One region of the Acinetobacter sp. CAU_H_56 genome, then DNA from elsewhere that is predicted to be linked to it. Evidence: riboswitches for the same ligand, from Rfam matches in the RefSeq annotation. Region 1 holds a riboswitch; the other holds the start of a gene.
The links. A riboswitch is a leader RNA that binds a small molecule or an ion and turns the genes downstream of it on or off. The one in region 1 is predicted to bind cobalamin.

Region 1 (9,454 bases):
TTTACTTTACGTACTAATAAGGGACAACTCTCTTATCTTGACTATCATACTGTATCCGCTGTCACAGCGATGCCGTTTTTCTTTGTGACGGCATTTACAGGCTTGGCGATGTTCTTTTATGTACTCTTCCCTGCAAATTTAAAACTCAGCTATCCTGACAATCCTTTTCAGTATTTTGAAGAGATCCGTACAATACCTCAGCAGGATTTACTTTCAACTCCTGAAAAAGCAGAAATGCGCCCTATACAATACTTTTTAAAGCACACGACTCGACAATGGGGAGTTGCACCCTTAGATACAATTACAGTAAAAAGTCCAAATACATCATCGGCCCATATAACAATTAATAAAAAAGAAGATCGTACGATCACACGTAACCAAGATCAGTTTATTTTTAATGCACATACAGGTGAATTGCTTAAAAACAATCGAAATACAAGTGCATTAGCAACTTTGAATAATGGAATATATGGCTTACACATGGCACGTTATGCACAGCCGAGTTTACGATTCATCTTGTTTTTATCGGGCATACTCGGAGCAACAATGATTGCTTCAGGCTTATTTTTATGGAGCTTAAAAAGACAGATAAAAAATAAAAAACAAAGCTTTCATCTTGGTGCATATCTGGTCAACAGACTTAATATGACTGCAACTATAGGTCTTGGTATTGCCGTACTGAGTTATTTCTATATAAACCGCTTAGTGACAGCACCTTACAATTTACCCAATTATGAAATTACTACATTTTTCTCAGTGTGGTTCATTTGCTTTTTAATCGCTTGTTTAATGCCACAGCATCAACTTTGGAAAAGCTTACTCAAGGGCTTCATCATTCTCGCTCTTATACTACCTATCATAAACCTATGCTACTTATTCAATCATCATCTTATTTCTTCATTCTCATCGTATTGGATGTTCTTGAGAGTTGATCTACTCATTCTTCTGTTTGCTTTGTTGGCTATATTTTTACATCAAAAAATAGCACCAATTGCATCAAACCAAGTGACTCAAAATCAGTTTATAAACGGTATACGCTAAATGAAACTTATCATTGGTCTAGGCTTGATCATTTTAGCTATGCTGTTATTTTTTGCAGTGAGCTCAAAGCAGCGTATAAAAACACAACAAAGTCGCTTTGCTGTACTTAGTCAGTATCCCCAGATCTCTAGATTTCTAGGAATACTGCTTTTAGGATTATCCTTGTTTCCACTTTGCTCACATTATGGAAACAGTATTGGTTTTATTTCACTATATCTTTTGATCACGCCTATTCTTTTGATTTTGATATTCATTAAACGTAATTAATGTAATGAATTAAGCTTCTGTATACCAATTTTTCCAAGAACTAGTGCCACGTACTTCAAGTGGTACAGTTGGAATCAATTTTTCTTTTAGAACGTCAGTCTGTCCCACGGCTTTGGCAAGCCGGGCTTTCACAGAATGAATGCATTCCCGATCTCCAAATTCACAGCGGTCTAAGGTAGTCCCCCCACAAGGACCATTCGCCAATCCTTTTGGACAGGTTTCAGGACAGATATATAAAGTATCTCCTAGCCTGCATTGACCACAGCTTTCACAGCCCACAACGCCATGCTTAGAGATAAATTCAGTTTTCAGTAATGCTTTTGCAGCAGGTGTATGCTCCCAAAATGAGGCTTTAAAAATAAAGCGTCCGATACCCTTGGCAATTTTGGACTCAAACAATGCCTCATGCATGAAATGTAGTTGCTGATATTTAATCAACTGACTGGATGTCGGCTGACGGGAGTAATAAGGCAATTCTGGCATGAACTCTTTTCCAGTCTTCACTTGCCATAATGAATTCCAGAGAGCTTCAAGTGCATTCAAATCCAGATGCCGATATTGTTCTATATAGCTTTCCAAAAGCATCTGCTCTTCAGGCTTGTAACAGGCTGAAAGGTGAACTCCGGCAAACCCAAGATGTTTACACATCAGGATCTGTAAAGCACAGCGTAAATGAACCCGATCACTCAACCCATCCTGTTTTTCCTGAGCCAACACCCCTAACATATAGGGTGTAATCACAATACCAGCGACTTTATTTTTCACCATAAAATTGGCACGAGCAAAACTCAGCGGCATAACACAAGCAAGTATTTTTTGTTGGTAATGATGACGATTTAAAAAAGCCTTTACTTGTTTTAAAGCATCCATGTCATACCCTAATTGGGTAATAATAAAATCTGCGCCTGCCTTCATCTTTTTGTGTAGTTTTAGATATTGTGCGTCACGCTCAGCTTCAGCATATTTGAACGGGTTAAAGGCCACACCTAGATGAAATCCACCACGGCGCTTGGCTACCATCACGGCATTCACCGATTCTAGATATCGGGTACGTCCAGATTCATCCCCCCCATAACTGTGCTCTTTGAGCTTATCGCCTGTCAGCAATAAAAGATTCTTAATATTGGCTGATTTGGCTTGATCTAAAAATAATTCAAAATCCTGAATATCTCGATCTTTCCCAGAAAAATGCAGAACTTTATCGCTCGATTTTGAATAATGCTGACTAGCCTCAAGCGGTGCCATATCATGGTCTGAATGGACACGGTCAGCAATTGCAATAAAAGCTGAGAAACCCGCAATATCTTGTGCTACATGTTGAGTTTTAGATGAAGTCAAATATTCAACTAAAATACAAAATTTATAATGTTCTAAGTGTTGAAAAAAATTAAGCATGTCCCTTGATTAACCAAATATCCTAAAGCTAAAACATTATTTAAAATTCAGGAAAGAACATGTCATTGTAGATAAATACAATTTGAATGTTCTCTCCTGTTCACATTCTTTATTTTCTTTTAGCTGAGCTGATTTTAATTTGACGCCTAAGCGTATTAATTTTTTGCTCAAGTAGCTGAATGATCAGATCAGAACCGCTTATCCAATTGTCATGATCCTGAAATTTCACATCATCTTTTAGAGCCGTTTCTGATTGAGCACCATTTGTATTTTTTCTAGATATCTCGAAACCTAGAATACTACTTTCCGTAGAACGTATTACCTTTAACACACTAAAATCAATTGGGTTATTGGTATTTGTCATTCGACATACTCGACCAATAAACTCTTTATCCTTTAACATCTTTACTCTCAAACCACTGGATAACTTACTTAAAACTTTTAAACATACTGATTAATTTGAATATCTTGCAAAAGGATTAATTAAAGCATTTACAGTTATTACCAAGGCAATAATACGCATACTTTGACTGATCACTTTTACAAGACGTCAATGATGAAATTAAGGCCAGAACTTTTTTGCGACCTTATTCATTAACTTAATTTTTTCCCACTGGGTATCATAGGAAATTTTGTTGCCCTCTTCCGTTGAAGCAAAACCGCTCTGTAAACACAGCCCTAATTGCTCAATGGGTAAAAATTGAGTTGCGTCATGGATACGCTGTGAAATGTCATCTTCACTTTCCACATACTCTTTTTTCGAAGAGACTAAGCCCAAAAATACTTCTGTTTGTGTGCCTTTGAGTAGCGCAATAGGTTCAAATCCACCTGCCCGATCTGTATCAAATTCCAATAAGTAACGATCGATATTGGTCAACTGTTTGAAAATATATGTAGAGATAAAGTGATAATCACCTTGATACAACCAGCTCGAACTAAAGTTGCCACGGTCAATATGCAACGATATAAATAAATCTTCTGGTTTATCTTTGAGTGCAAGATTGAGTATTTCTACACCTAGCATTGCTAAGTCATGATCTGACATACCAGAAGTGATTTCAGTTGCTCTATATTCTTCATCACTTAAATAGGCCCAAAACTCATCATTCAGTTGTAAATATCGACAACCTTCTTGGTAAAGCGCTTGAATTGCTTCTCGATAAGATTGCCCAATATCTGCAATATAGTCATTGATACGATCTGCATAGAACCGATTGTTTCTTAAGTGTGGAAAAAGCAACATAGTTGGACTTGGTATGCAATATTTAGCAGTTGCAAAACCTTCAATTGCTTTATGTAGATAACGATAATGAATCAGACTTGTATGTTCTTCTGACCAAGCAATTTTCCCTGTGACACGGATATCAGTCGGTTTACTGATCGCATCTTTATATTTCAATCCATCACGTACTTTGTAGCTTTCTATGCCTTGCAATTGCTCAAGAAAATCGAAATGCCACCAAGTACGGCGAAAATCACCGTCTGTCATAACGGTACAGTCTAGATCAAGCTGAATATCAATCAGATTGTCAATTTCTGCATCTTCAACTTGTCTTAAAGTTTCCTCATAAATCACTCGATCAGCAAAATCGTAACGTGCTTTTTTGAGTTTCAACGCTCTTAAAAAACTACCGATATGTTCCACTTTATTATTCGCATATTGAGCCTTCGCTTTAAGAGATGTATTACTTTGCATAAATAAACCAAATGAAAAATGACTTCTGAAAAGCACATTTTGTAAAAAATAAAATTGTCGTTGATGGATATACTTCCCAACGGAAAAAGATGTCTTTCCAGTATTTTGTAGCTATGAATGAAAAACCAGACGACAAATCGTCTGGCTTTCAGGTGCATTACATTCAAAATGGGAGTATTGAAGGTATAACAACAAGACTGTAATGGTGTTTTCTTAGGTAAGTTTGGATAGAATCCAACCATAAAAAAACCAACAATAACAATGAATTAAATCTATTACCACATAAGCTTTGACTGAAGAATTTTCACGTATAAATGAAGTTCCCTAAGTTTCCAATACGAATTATTATTTCATCGCATAACGCAAGGTCACCCAAGCAGTACGACCATCTTGACGATAAACATCACCGGTCCAAGAGTTGTTGGTGTAATACTCTTTATCAAACATATTTGCTAATTTAGCTTGTACACTAAATTCAGGTGTTACTTGGTACGCTACACGCACATCCGCGATTGCAAAACCTGCTAATTTTGCTGTGTTTAGTGCATCTGTATAACGCTTTTCTTCTGCATGTACCGAGCCACCAATTGTCCAATCTTCAACTTTATAATCGAGACTCGCATTAAATAATTGTGCAGGCTTAAATGTTAGTTGTTTACCTTTAGCATTTGGATTTTGATTCTCCGGATCTTGGTAGGTATAGTTTACATTCCATGATAAAGCATCAAAATTTTGCCCCAGACCGAGTTCAATACCTTTAATTTTTGCTTGTCCGTTATTTTGGTTGGCAATCAGGTTATCAATTTTGTTTACAAAACCAATAAGTTCCCAATCTAATAACTGCGAGCCTTTGAATCCAATTTCAATATTTTCAGATTCTTCAGGTTCTAAATTTGGATTCGCGTAACCAGGATAGTAAAGATCATTAAATGTTGGTGAACGGAAAGCCGTTCCATAAGACATATAAGCATTATAGTAATCATTAAATTGATAACCTAAAGCAATATTTCCTGTCGTATGCTGTCCAAATTGCTCATTATCATCCGAACGTAAAGCAGCTTGTAAATTTACCGCATTAAATTGACCGATATATTGTGCAAACAAACCAATGTTATTACGTTCTTTTTCATCATAGTCGGTTGAACTGGTTACTTTATCATTTAGATAATCCACACCTGCTACCAAGCTATGATTTTTATTAAATTCAATCGTGTTTAACCATGAAACAGTTTGTTTTTCTGTATCAAACTTACCGGTTGTTTTATTTGAATCGAAAGTCTCGTACTTATCTTGGCTAATGCCAACATTGAATTTACTTGTCCAAATATCATTTGGAGTAAACGTTAAGCCAGCACCATATACATTCTGTTGAATCTCATTTTCAGGATTCACTCCACCATCATACTCAGCTTCCCCTTGAACATGTAAAGCATTGACATCTATAGCGAAGAGTTTGTTGAATTGATGACCCGCTTTTAAGGATGCAGAAACATTCTCATAGCCATCTTTATCTTCTTCGGTTTTTGACGTAAGAACATCTAGACCTTGCGTTTTTAGGCCAGCTAAACTCGCACTCACCCAGGTATTCTCTTTACGGATATCAACACCTACATTCGCATCATAAGTTTCGTGTGATCCATATTTTAATGATGCGTAAGGTTTAATACCGTCTGCAGTACCTTTACGTGTATAAATTTGAATAACGCCGCCTACAGCTTCAGAACCGTACAAACTAGAACGTGGGCCACGAACAACTTCGATACGCTCAATTTGATCAATTGGTAGATGTTCAATTGCTGTTTGACCAGTTGTTGCTGATGCTAGTTTTTGCCCATCAACCATAACCAATACAGCATTGGAATTTGTACCGCGAATTGAAAGACCCGTTGTCTGACCTAATCCACCTGTATTGACATAACTAATACTAGGAATCGTACGTAATAAATCTTGTAAAGAGCTAAACTGTTTACGTTCAATTTCTTCACGTTCAATCACTGTTACAGCAGCTAACGTATCAGTATTTGCTTGCTCAACCAAGTTAGCAACGACATTAATTTTAGGAAGTTGGAAAACAGTTTTTTCTGCTGCCATTGCCATAGACAATGGAGATAAGACTAACAAACCACCTAAAGCGGTTGTATATATTTGATTCATGGTATACCCCAAAATTTCGCACCGCCCGTGCGAATATAAATGTGAAGCACGCGGACGGATTTTGGGTAAGCAATACCAACTCAATATAATTGAAGTATGCAATCCCTTCTTTAACGCCCGCCGCATTAGTTAGGTTATGCAACAGGCCGGTCTCCGGACTTAAGGGTTAAACCTATTCACCGTTGCGGGGGCAGTGTTAGCTTACACATACGTGTACTAACTTCCCAGTTTCACTTCTCTATGGAAGCACCTGAAGCAGATGCAAAGCCTAAGACTATGTCCTTGCTAAGTCAAACGCTTTCTGATTATTCGTATTACTCTCATAAAGCTAAATTTTCTAAGGAATATAGGAAGTAATAATATTTAAGGTCAACTTAACCTCCATATCTAATTAAAAGATGTCTACAAAATTGGTGGCTATTCACCTTGACCGAACCAAACGTATACATTATTTCTAATCATCATTTTCCTCTTGTAAGCATTAATTTTGTTAAATCGTTGAGTGTTAACATCAGTGATGCGAATTGGATTCCAAACGCGAGTATCGATACAGGATTGTAAAAGTCTATCTTGCTCACCAGGCCTAAACCCAAAGCGAGCGATGCGAACCTCGAAAAAACTATTGTGGTCTGAATGACCAATATAAAAATACTATACATATGTTTTCGAAATAGAGAAAGCTTATGTAACCACTTTTTAAATATCTTTCTAGCCTTTTTGATTATTGAATCAATCAAAAGGAATATCTGTTTTGAGTAATGCTTGCACCTCTTGACTATAACTCAAAAATCATAGGTTCCTGCCCTAAATTTAATCAGTTATGTTTGGGGTTCAGGGGGTCGCCCCTGACAAGCCCTGTTGCGTACCAAAAAGTAATCCGTAGGATTGATTTTTGTAGCTACAGGTAGGCTTGCTTAAGGATAATGCTACTTTTACTACTGTCTATAAGGGACAATCAATTCAGTTTGAATATTTAGATCATTTAAATTGTACTAACTCACATCTTTTATGACAGTTACCAATTTTTTCATGCTTTCACTTGATTTAAAGTATTTAATAAATACTGTTCCAAATCTTGACTTAATTGACCCACTAATCCATCTTTTGTCCATTCCAAAACAGATCCTGTTTCTATGTCATATATAGAATAGTGACCATCACCAAGGTCTAGAAGAGGCAATGCTTTTTTCGGATAAGTATCATTTTCCTTTAATAGACTATAGATTTTAATGACATTCAAGTGTGAATTCGGATTAACTCCTAATCCATAAAATTCCAAATATTCAAATTCTAATTGCCCACAAATTTGTAAATAAGATAAATAATCTGTGTCAAAATCAAGTTTTAAAATCTGCTGTGCTTGAAGAATTTGCTCTTCACTAACTGAAATAACATCAATAGCATTTGACTTAATAAAATCTTTTAAAATATTCATGTGATTGCTCTTTCCTGTTTTATTTCTGCTGCACGTGCTTTCCAATGATCTGCACGCTCCTTATTAAAATCGGGACGACTAATTTCAGACTCTTTTGATTCGTGTAATATGTTGTAATTACCATCTGCAATATGTTCTTTCTTAGTCAATTCAGCTAAAGGAGCATCCATTTTTTGACCAATATGATGCAACTCAAAGGGTTGACCATCTTTATCTAAAGGTGACAATCCCTTTTCCATACGTTCTAGGTTTGTTCTGCCACGATCATCAATTTGCTCATAATCTATATCAGAGCGAACTAAGCATTCCCTACCATTAATTTCTTTTGATTCTAGCCCAGCCTCATTATAAATATCCGCCTCCTCTTCAGAGCGAATAGCTTCTAATGTTTTCTCACCGTATCCTTCATTTCTTAGATTCTCTTTGCCTTCATCCGATAATTCAGTCAGATGCATCTTATTTTGTAGATAAGATGGTCGATCTAACTGTCCTATATCATAGAAAACTTTCTGGTCCATAGCTGAATCTTTATACCAGGTGTTCTCCAATGCACTACTTTCACTTATTTTCTCTAGAGTAGAAGCCAATACTGAAATTAATTCCATAATTTTCTCTTTTATCAAGAAACATTTTGTTTATTTACATGTTCTACCCATGTCTGATAAGCTTTTAAATAACCACTATCAATACAAGTTAGATATTTCAAACAGGCCTGCTTGATTTGATTTTTAATAATAAAATCTTCATTAAAGATCAATTCATTTAATTTTTCGTCAAAATCTTTTATATCCACTGATATTTTTAATAATGTTTCTAGTTTATTCTCTAAATTTAATATTCTTACAATATATTCACTAATTTTAGCAAAGTTCTTAATACTCAATTGTAAATTAGCATCTTTACATCCTTGTAAAAGCTGTCCAAGCTCAATTCTCATTACCGTATCTGAAATAATGACTAGATTTTCTAGAAGGAAATCTAGATTAGGTTGTCGGTAATCTGAAGGCAAGCGTTCACCGATAAATAATAAAAAGAGCAATATCTCTTGTTCAATTTGCTTTTTAGTTAAAATATTTTCAAATGACCTTTCAAAATAAAATTTAGAATGATCCGAGTTAAAATAATTAATTTTACATAATATTGGTTCTAACCAATGACTTTGATGAACAATGGCAACGCCTTGGGGTAATTTAGAAATCTCAGCTAATTGTTCATCTTTTAGAGAAATAGAACTTCCTACCACTTGGCGATCTTGCTCTTCAGGAAGCCTCAAAATAATTTTAGTATTTGTATTCTTAATTGCAGAAATATCTAATGCATTCGGTGATTGGTCAACTAAGATAAAACCCTGACCGTAAGTTCGCATTTCAGCAATAGAATCACTGAGCATTTCAACTGACTTTCCAACTAAACTATTGGATTCTGTAGATTGGCCAATACTTGTACGCTTTAACAAGTGATGGGCT
Region 2 (9,454 bases), 1.4 Mb from region 1:
GTTTTCCATATTTGGCTGTTTTAAATAAGGCTGACTCAATAATTTAAACAGGCGGTCGACTTCGGAAAAGTCATCCCGCTCAGCCAGTTCAATTGCTTTTTGTGCCATATGATTGCGCAGGATATAGTGTGGATTGACGAGTTGCATGGCAACATCTAATTCTTCAATATCCTGATGTTCGCGGATCGCTTCATATTGAGTCAGGAATGCTTCAAACTGACGGCGATCCAAACAATCATCCTTGATTGCTTCATATTCATGATTTTGCAGACGAATAAAGCTTTGCGTATAGTCGAGTTGCTCGCTTTGCAAGATTCTGAGAAAAGCCATAGCGCAGTCAAAGCTGTCTTTGTGAAAACTCGGTAAGCCCATTTTCTGGTTTAGGCCATACTTATAATGTTCCAGGAAGGTCGGTTCATAATGTTCCAGACATTGAGCCAGATCCTGTTTCCATTGTTCTTCATCATAGTTTTCAGGACATAATGGAATCAGGTTATTCAGCCACATCCACAAGTTCCAGTGGCCGATACTTGGTTGCTGCTGATAAGTATAGCGACCCTGATAATCCGAGTGGTTATTAATCCAGTTGGGACGGAACCGCTCCATAAACCCATACGGGCCAAAGTCTAGTGTTGAACCGGTAATATTCAGGTTGTCAGTGTTCATGACACCATGAGCAAATCCAACTAGTTGCCATTTGGCAATCATCACTGCCGTGCGCTGAATCACTTGAGTAGCAAATGCCAGAATAGGCTGTTCTGCTTGCAGACATTGCGGATAATGCCATTCCATACATTTTTGTGTGAATACAGGCAATAGGTCTGGCTGATACTGATTGATCCATTCAAAATGTCCAAACCGGATATGACAGTCAGACGTCCGTAATAGCATCGCGCCCGGTTCCAGTTTTTCACGCTGTACGCCTTGAGCGGAAGAGGTAAAGCCAACCGCATTACTGGATTCTACACCTAGTGCATTTAAGCCATGTCCGGCCAGATATTCCCGAATCACCGAGCGTAACACCGCACGACCATCTCCCATACGTGAATAAGGCGTTGCACCAGCACCTTTTAAATGCAGGTCAATGGTCTGGTTATCTTTATCCAGAATCTGGGCGATCAGTAGACCACGTCCATCACCCAATTGACCCGCCCATTGACCAAACTGATGGCCAGCATAAACCATGGCCAAAGGTTCAAACTCAGTAAAGGTTTTTTGACCACTACAGATTTCGACCCATTGTGCTTTATCTTCTTCAGACCATTGCAGTTGCTCAGCAAGTGCAGCATTAAAATGTCCCGCTTTAGCACCTTTTAAAGGCAGTGGGGGCTGATGATGATAAAGGCGAGAAGGGAGAGTTTGATATCGGGAATTAAAATACATGGCAGTTAAAATACTTAGGCAATAGAAGCAATATAACAAAGATCTTTGTTTAAAACTGTTGTAAAAGGAAAGTATAAGTAAGACGAGTAGAAATAAAAAAAGCCCCTGATTTCAGGAGCTTTTTTGAGAATCTAAATCTTATTGAGAGACAGGCGCTTTTTTCAAATTACGTACTAACAGATTCAGTGTTTCACGATGATGGGAAAGACGCTGTTCAACCAGCTGGAATTCAACTTTAAGTTTGTCATCCATCTGGTGAATCTTTTCTGCCACAGCAGCCTTTTTCACCTGAATTTCCTGTTCTTTCAGTTTGGCCCAGTCATTCAATGTTTGAGTAAAGGCTTCATATTCCTGAGCAATCTTACTTTTTACATTGATAATGTCTTCATTGACATTATGACCATATACCGCCAGATCCTGCTCAGCATATTTAAACTTCATTGCCAGTTCAGCTTTTTTGATATTAAAGCTTGGAATACGGCGCAGATTTTTAGCCAGACCCAGTTTAGAGCAAGTCCAGATTAACCATTTAGTTGGGTCATATTGCCACCATTTTACGCCATTACGATAATCGTACTGGAAGATGTGATGATAGTTATGATAACCCTCACCCCAAGTTGCAATCGCTAACCAGAAGTTGTCACGTGCAGTGTTTTCATCCGTATAAGGACGTGAACCCCACATATGGCAGAGTGAGTTGATGAAGAAGGTCACGTGATGGCTCAGGATCAAACGAACCAGACCACCCAATAATAATACACCCCAGACATCGCCTACAGCCCAGCCAATTGGCAATAGAATCGCAGCATGTACTGCAATGACTAGAGGCACATAGTATTTGTGCTGGAACATAACGACTTTGTCGTTTTGCAGGTCTGGTGCATTCTTATAGTTTGGCTCTGCAGCAGGGTAGTCACGCAGCATCCAGCCCAAGTGCGCATACCAGAAGCCGTTATTAATTGAATATGGGTCTTTTTCCACGTCATCGACATGACGGTGATGGGTACGGTGACCTGAACCCCAGTACAGAATACTGTTCTGCACCGCAAAGGTACCCATGATCATTAAAATGATTTTTAAAGGTAAAGTCGCTTCATAAGCACGATGTGCCCAAAGACGATGATAGCCCGCTGTAATCCCCAGGCTACTAACGCCGAGCAAAACAAACATACTGATCCAAGCGGCAAGGCTAAAATCATGGTGATACGCATATAACGGAATCGCGATAACAGCTACAATGGGTAAAACTACCAGAGCAAACACAGCGACCCAGTTAATTGGGGCTTGAGGTAGGGGAGCATTCATCTCCAACAGCACTCCTGGAACCTGGGAAGGTATAACAAAAAGCAGAGGCCGCTATTGTTTATTTTAACAGCGGTTAAGTCATTCATATTAGCACGCCCCCTAGAGCATCACTAGCATTATTGTACGGTTGTATTGTACTTATCGGTAACAGAATAAGTAGGATGAAAACTACCATTTTCACGGGCTAGACAGGCTCTGATTTCCGAGTAAATCACTGAGATTTTTGAAGCTTTTAATCAAATTTATTTTCTTAAAATGAGTCAAATGAATGTTCATTTTTTCTACTAGATTGCAGAGAAATAAATTTGTAAGCAAACCCGTAACCCAAAGTTAAACAAGATTACAGACATGCATGCTTCTTTAAATAATTTTTCAAGGCTTAAAGAAAAATAATCTATATATAGAATCTTGCATTTTGGGTCATTTAAAGATGTTGCATCATTAGCTTCGGATAATCGGTAATGAGACCCTGAATACCCCAGTCGCGTAATTCTTTGGCACGATTAACATCATTTACGGTCCAGACGCTGATGGTGAGTTCGGCAGCTTGTGTGGCCTGAATAATATCTTTGTTGGCCAGTTCATTCATCCAGCCAATCTGGCAGCAACCAAGTTCCAAGGCTTGATCAATTGCCTGATATTTCACATCTGTTTCAATCAGAAGGCCGCGTTTTAAACTGGAATTTTGCTGTTGCAAGGCCTGATGGATTTTTGGATCAAAACTGGTGATTACAACTGACCGCTCATAACCCTGTAACTGCTGTTCAAGCTCAAGCGTGATTTTTTCGGCATCGGCCTGGCTCGCTACACTTTTGACTTCAACTTCAATATGGTCAAAGTTGTGAATCACAGTTAAGGTCTGATCCAGCATGGGGGTCGCTTCGACCTTGTTCCATTCTGACCATTTCACTGCGTGGTTATATTGACTGAGATCCTGACGGCTACATTCGTAGAGGGGTTTTTGCAAACCGGTAGTCCGTACAAAGTTATCATCATGCATGATGATGAGGGCATTGTCTTTAAGCTGGCGTACGTCAAATTCAACCGCACGAATCCCGATATCCTGAATATATTGAAAACCGCCTAGTGTATTTTCAGGTGCTTCCCCACGCGCACCGCGATGTCCGATTATGCGCATGCTGCGATAACCTGAAGAAGTGAAGATGAAAACATAATGATGAAGAGTTGTGACAGGAGTATTGCAATATTCTGCGCCTGAAACACTTTGTTGCAAATACTGTTGGCGCAGAATTTTCCGTGCAATTTAATACATTTTAGCGGATTTATTGATCAATAGTCTCGTTGATATTTTTTTGCCATAACACCTCAGAACCACCTTCAACACGTTGCAAGGTGCGTGAAGCCACAAACAGCCAGTCAGATAGGCGATTTAATAGCTGCAGGGAAGTCGCCTGAATATTCTGGTCGCGTGAGTGAACTGACATCACGCTGCGCTCTGCACGACGGCACACGGCACGGGCTTGATGAGCAAAACTGCAAACTAAAGTACCCGCAGGCAAAATAAAATCTTTCAGCATCGGCAAAGCTTCATTCATACGATCGATGTCATTTTCCAGAAAATCAATCGAGACTGGTTGAACCAGGTTAAAGCCAGGGATACACACTTCACCACCCAGATCAAACAGCCAGTGCTGGATCAGGCTTAAAGATTTATCCCAGGTCGCTTTATCCTGAATGCTGCTTGCCGCGATTTGTGCGCGTAAAACCCCAATGATGGCATTTAGCTCATCCACATCACCGAGCGCGGTAATACGCAAGTCGTCTTTGGCAACGCGTGAGCCATCACCCAATCCTGTGGTGCCTGAGTCGCCAGTGCGGGTATAGATCTTACTTAAACGGTGGCCCATATAAGTTCCTTAAATGATTAAATGCTGTCAATAAAAAGAATCATGCCATAGGCATGACATGATTCTCAAAAGTATTTGCTTGGATTTGGGCGAGTTTAATATTTAAAGGTCACACCGGCAGAAGCGAGTCGGCCTTCATCAACATAATAATTATTCCAGTTGTATTCGATCTTATGACGAACATCACCGACATTTTCTATGTTGGTAAATACTTTGACATGTGGGTTGATATTCCAGTAAGCATTTAAATCGACGGTCGCATAGCCCGGATTATGGTCTGAATCACTCCAGCTTTTTGACTTGGAACGGGCAATAAGAGAAGCACTCATCCCATAAATTTCATTTTCCAAACCTGTGGTCAGAGTGAGGGTTTGACGTGGTCGTTTAGCTAACTCAATATTCGTTTTGCTATCTTTAGCTTGTACATACGCAAAAGCAGTATCGATGAACCAATCGTCTTGTTTCCAGTTCCATGCAAGCTCGCCACCACGAAGCGTTGCTTCGCTGATGTTATTTAACTTGCCATCAACTTTTTGGATCATGTTATCCACTTCGTTTTGATACACGGAAAGTGAAATAGATGAGTTTTGAGTGAGGGCCTGGTCGAAGCCAATTTCATAAGACAGACTTTCTTCGGCTTTTAAATTTGGATTTGCAGATTCACCACTGTACAGCTCATTTAAGTTTGGTGAACGAAAAGCTGAACCAATATTCGTATAGACGCTGAGTTGAGGTGATATTGCATAACGTGCAGCAGCTTGCCCTACAGTATGAGAGCCATATTTCTCGTTATCTTCAACACGGATGCCGAGTTGAGTATTGAGTTTATCTGATTGATATTGATGCTGTGTGTAATATCCTTGAGAGGAAACATCACCTTTGTAGGCAACTCCATAAGAAAGAACATCACCATCAAGATTGCTATGCGTTGTCCCTAGTAAAATATGATGCTGATCATTTAGATTGAGTTTGGCATACAATTCTGCTTCTTGAGTAGTGCTATATGAATAATCGACCTGACCTAGATAATTCGTAGCATTTTGATCTAATTGATCGTCAAACTGGGATAAGCGAGCATTGAGTTCTAATTGTGAGCCTAGGTTAATTCGTCCTCTCAGGTTAACCATTTCATTTTCAAAATCTTGTGAAGTGAGGCTACCTGCATTGTAATCACTTGTGCCTTTATTTTGGCTGTAATCGAGAGATAAGCCATATTGGTCTTTGTGGACGCCAAATTTTGTGCTGAAACCTTTTTGGTCAAAGGAGTAATTTTCATCTTCATCATCTAGAACAGATTTTCCGTCAGTTTCCAGGCGTTGACCACGGATTTGGGCATAAAAACCATCTTCAGCTAAATCGGCACCCACGAGTGATTTGTAAGTTTTATTCTCGCCAATTTCACCTGTTATAAATGCACCTGATTGTTCAGGTGTTTTAGAAATCATATGAATGACGCCGCCAATGGCATCTGTACCATATAAAACTGATGCTGGACCCTTCAGAATTTCAATTTGCTTGATATCGGTAGTATCAATAAAAGGGAGAGAAGCTGAACTGCTTAAAGCAGTATTCAATCGCATGCCATCACGCAGAACGAGTGTATGTGACGAGCTTGTGCCTCGCATAAAAATAGAGGATTGTTGTCCATAACCGCCTAGTTGAGCGACGTTTAAAGCAGCCTCTTTTTTCAATAAGTTTGGCAATGAAGCAATAGAGGATTGCTCAAGAGTCGCAGGTTCAATCACTGAAATTCGCGCAGGTACATTTTCAATGTTTTCTGCAGAGCGAGTTGCCGTGACTACAATGGTATCTAAAGAGGCTTTTGCAACTTTTTGCTCGGCGGCATGAACAGATGAAGTAAAACCCAACGCAAGTGCGATCGCACCTACCAAGGCAGTAGGTTGAAATGGAATAGACATGAGATGTGCTCCATACATTCACTCCCCGTGAATGATTGAGTTAAAGAACACAACAAGCAGGTATCCGGACTTAAATGCAGTATTGAAACTCATACTTACTTATCCACCTTCCCACATATTGATGCAGTGATGTAAATCCTGAAGATTTATAAAGACAAGCTTTTCATTTTTTACCGTTGCGGGGGCAGTGTTGGATTTGCACCAACTTCCCTAAAGCCTTAAGGCCTTGACTCGTTGCAAATTGTAGCAAGTATAAGGTTTGCTTATGACTTAAACAATCAAGATCAAGAATAATCCGTATGAACTTTACGCAAGATCGATGATTTGCATTACAATGATTCACCCCAATCTTATAGATTACTTGATATCTTGGTAAATCAGAGCCAACACTATATGCGAACCCGTGCCAAAATCTGTGGAATCACCCGAGTTGAAGATGTCCAAGCTGTTGCGAATGCCGGCTGTGATGCCATTGGATTTGTGTTCTATCCACCGAGTCCACGTAGCGTGACTCAGGCACAAGCTGAAGTATTGGCCAAAGCAGTGCCAGCTTATATTCAAGTGGTTGGCTTATTTGTTAATAGTACGGCAGATAAAATCCAGGATATTTTAAAAACTGTTCCGCTGGATATTCTGCAGTTTCATGGTGATGAAAGCCCGGAACAATGTCAGGTTATCGCAAAGCAGGTTGGGCGTCGCTGGTATAAAGCGATTCAGGTCAAACCTGATCTGGACGTAGTTGCTGAAATTCAACGTTATCAGACAGCAGGGGCCAGCGCAGTACTGTTAGACGCTTGGCATCCTGATTTAAAAGGTGGCACCGGACACAGCTTTGACTGGAGCACCTTTCCTCAATTAGATATTCCCTTGATCCTGGCTGGGGGCTTAAACCCGGACAATATCGAGCAGGCAATTCACACCACACAGGCTTATGCTGTTGATGTTAGTGGTGGTGTCGAATCCGCAAAAGGTATAAAAGACCAACAACTCATAGAACGCTTTATGCAAGGAGTCCATCGTGGATCAGCAAAGTACTAATCACAACAAGCCCGTGATTGACTATACCCAATTCCCGGATGAGCGTGGACATTTCGGTATCCATGGCGGGCGTTTTGTGTCAGAAACTCTGATGGCGGCTTTACAAGATCTGGAAAAGCTTTATTTCCGCATGAAAGATGATGAACAGTTTCTGGCAGAATTCGACCGTGATCTAGCCTACTATGTAGGTCGTCCTAGTCCTTTATATCATGCTGAACGATGGTCAAAAGAGTTGGGTGGCGCACAAATTTACTTGAAGCGTGAAGACCTGAACCATACCGGCTCGCATAAGGTAAATAATACGATTGGTCAGGCTTTGCTGGCGAAATTGTCGGGTAAAAAACGTATTATTGCGGAAACCGGGGCAGGTCAGCACGGGGTTGCGACAGCAACCATCGCAGCACGTTTGGGTCTGGAATGCGTCGTGTATATGGGTGCCGATGACGTGAAGCGTCAGGCGATGAACGTGTATCGCATGCGTCTGCTCGGTGCCACTGTCGTGCCGGTACAAAGTGGCTCTAAAACACTGAAAGATGCCATGAATGAAGCGATGCGTGACTGGGTTACTAACGTTGACTCAACTTATTATGTGATTGGTACGGTGGCTGGTCCACACCCATATCCACAATTGGTTCGTGACTTCCAGTCTATTATTGGCCGTGAAGCACGCCGTCAGATTCAGGAACAGGCAGGTCGTCTTCCAGATGCATTGGTTGCTTGTGTCGGTGGTGGTTCGAATGCAATGGGCTTGTTCTATCCTTTCCTGAACGATCAGGATGTGAAAATGTATGGTGTTGAAGCGGCAGGTTTAGGGATCGAAACGGGCAAGCACTCTGCACCACTGAATGCGGGTCACGTCGGTGTACTGCATGGTAACCGTACGTATCTGATGTCTGATAAAGAAGGCCAGATCATTGAAACGCATTCAATTTCTGCCGGTCTGGATTATCCAGGCGTAGGTCCGGAACACAGCTTCCTGAAAGATATGGAACGCGTGAACTACGTGCCAATCAATGACCAGGAAGCATTACAAGGTTTCCGTGACCTGACCAAGATCGAAGGGATCATTCCTGCGCTTGAAAGTTCACATGCGATGGCCTACGTAACGAAACTCGCTCCGACTATGGACAAGGATCAAATCATTATTGCCACCGTTTCTGGTCGTGGTGATAAAGACTTGATGACTGTTGCCCGTATTGATGGCGTGGAAATGGTTGAGATGTAAAATCTCCCTCAGCCCCTCTTTTCAAAGAGGGGAGAAAGCCCTCCTTTCTAAAAGGGGGGTAGGGTGGAATAAGAAAAATCGTGTTGGATTATTCAGCACGATTTTTTTATTTTTATAGATAGGAAAATTTTTAAAGATTAAGAGGAAGAAGCAATCTGGCTAAAAATGGGATAAAAACTATTCAAGTTCTGGATAAAACAGCAAAAAATCAGTTCTTCATCTATAAAATTAAAAGGGTTGTTTTAAGCAGAATTGGCCGGAAGAACTGACGAACGGTTTTAAAAAATTCTTTATCAAATCTCAATAATCGGCATAATAGCTTCAAGCAAAAATAGTTTTTGATTGAGATGGAATGTCTTAATGGATTTAATTCAGGAAAATGGACAACCACGTTACGGACGTTTCAAGGAAATTCCAAAAAGTATTGATTACAATGCGTACCAGTACAAAAATCCCTATGGTGATGTACTCAAGGGATGGCGTAAGCAACTAAAATATAAAAAATTTAAATTCTGTAGTATTCAACACGAGCATTATACGATTGGCCTTGCGATTGCGGATATTGCTTGGGCCGGGCACAGTTTTTTCTATATCTATAATCATAGCACCAATGAAGTACAGGAATGGAATGCGATCAATTTCTTCTCGCGCAATACGGTGCTAGATGAACAGCCATTGTTTAATCATAGTTATTTTCATAAATCTCCCTTTCAGAT

Region 2: it holds a riboswitch for cobalamin, as region 1 does, so the genes downstream of both, AC4MCC_RS11875 (TonB-dependent receptor plug domain-containing protein) here and AC4MCC_RS04335 (TonB-dependent receptor domain-containing protein) in region 1, are expected to answer to the same signal.

What each region holds. Positions count from the first base shown of each region.
Region 1 is NZ_CM178654.1:873,090-882,543, reverse strand. Features, by position in the region: gene AC4MCC_RS04355 (PepSY-associated TM helix domain-containing protein) at 1-1,041, shown strand, start outside; gene AC4MCC_RS04350 (methylenetetrahydrofolate reductase C-terminal domain-containing protein) at 1,318-2,703, opposite strand; gene AC4MCC_RS04345 (hypothetical protein) at 2,813-3,106, opposite strand; gene AC4MCC_RS04340 (5-methyltetrahydropteroyltriglutamate--homocysteine S-methyltransferase) at 3,266-4,399, opposite strand; gene AC4MCC_RS04335 (TonB-dependent receptor domain-containing protein) at 4,745-6,553, opposite strand; cobalamin riboswitch at 6,681-6,822, opposite strand; gene AC4MCC_RS04330 (SMI1/KNR4 family protein) at 7,581-7,988, opposite strand; gene AC4MCC_RS04325 (HNH/ENDO VII family nuclease) at 7,985-8,593, opposite strand; gene AC4MCC_RS04320 (ATP-binding protein) at 8,608-9,454, opposite strand, start outside.
Region 2 is NZ_CM178654.1:2,505,602-2,515,055, reverse strand. Features, by position in the region: gene AC4MCC_RS11895 (protein adenylyltransferase SelO) at 1-1,383, opposite strand, end outside; gene AC4MCC_RS11890 (acyl-CoA desaturase) at 1,522-2,688, opposite strand; gene AC4MCC_RS11885 (glycerophosphodiester phosphodiesterase) at 3,113-3,826, opposite strand; gene AC4MCC_RS11880 (cob(I)yrinic acid a,c-diamide adenosyltransferase) at 3,972-4,556, opposite strand; gene AC4MCC_RS11875 (TonB-dependent receptor plug domain-containing protein) at 4,652-6,475, opposite strand; cobalamin riboswitch at 6,514-6,725, opposite strand; gene AC4MCC_RS11870 (phosphoribosylanthranilate isomerase) at 6,869-7,513, shown strand; gene trpB (tryptophan synthase subunit beta) at 7,494-8,738, shown strand; gene AC4MCC_RS11860 (DUF2804 domain-containing protein) at 9,099-9,454, shown strand, end outside.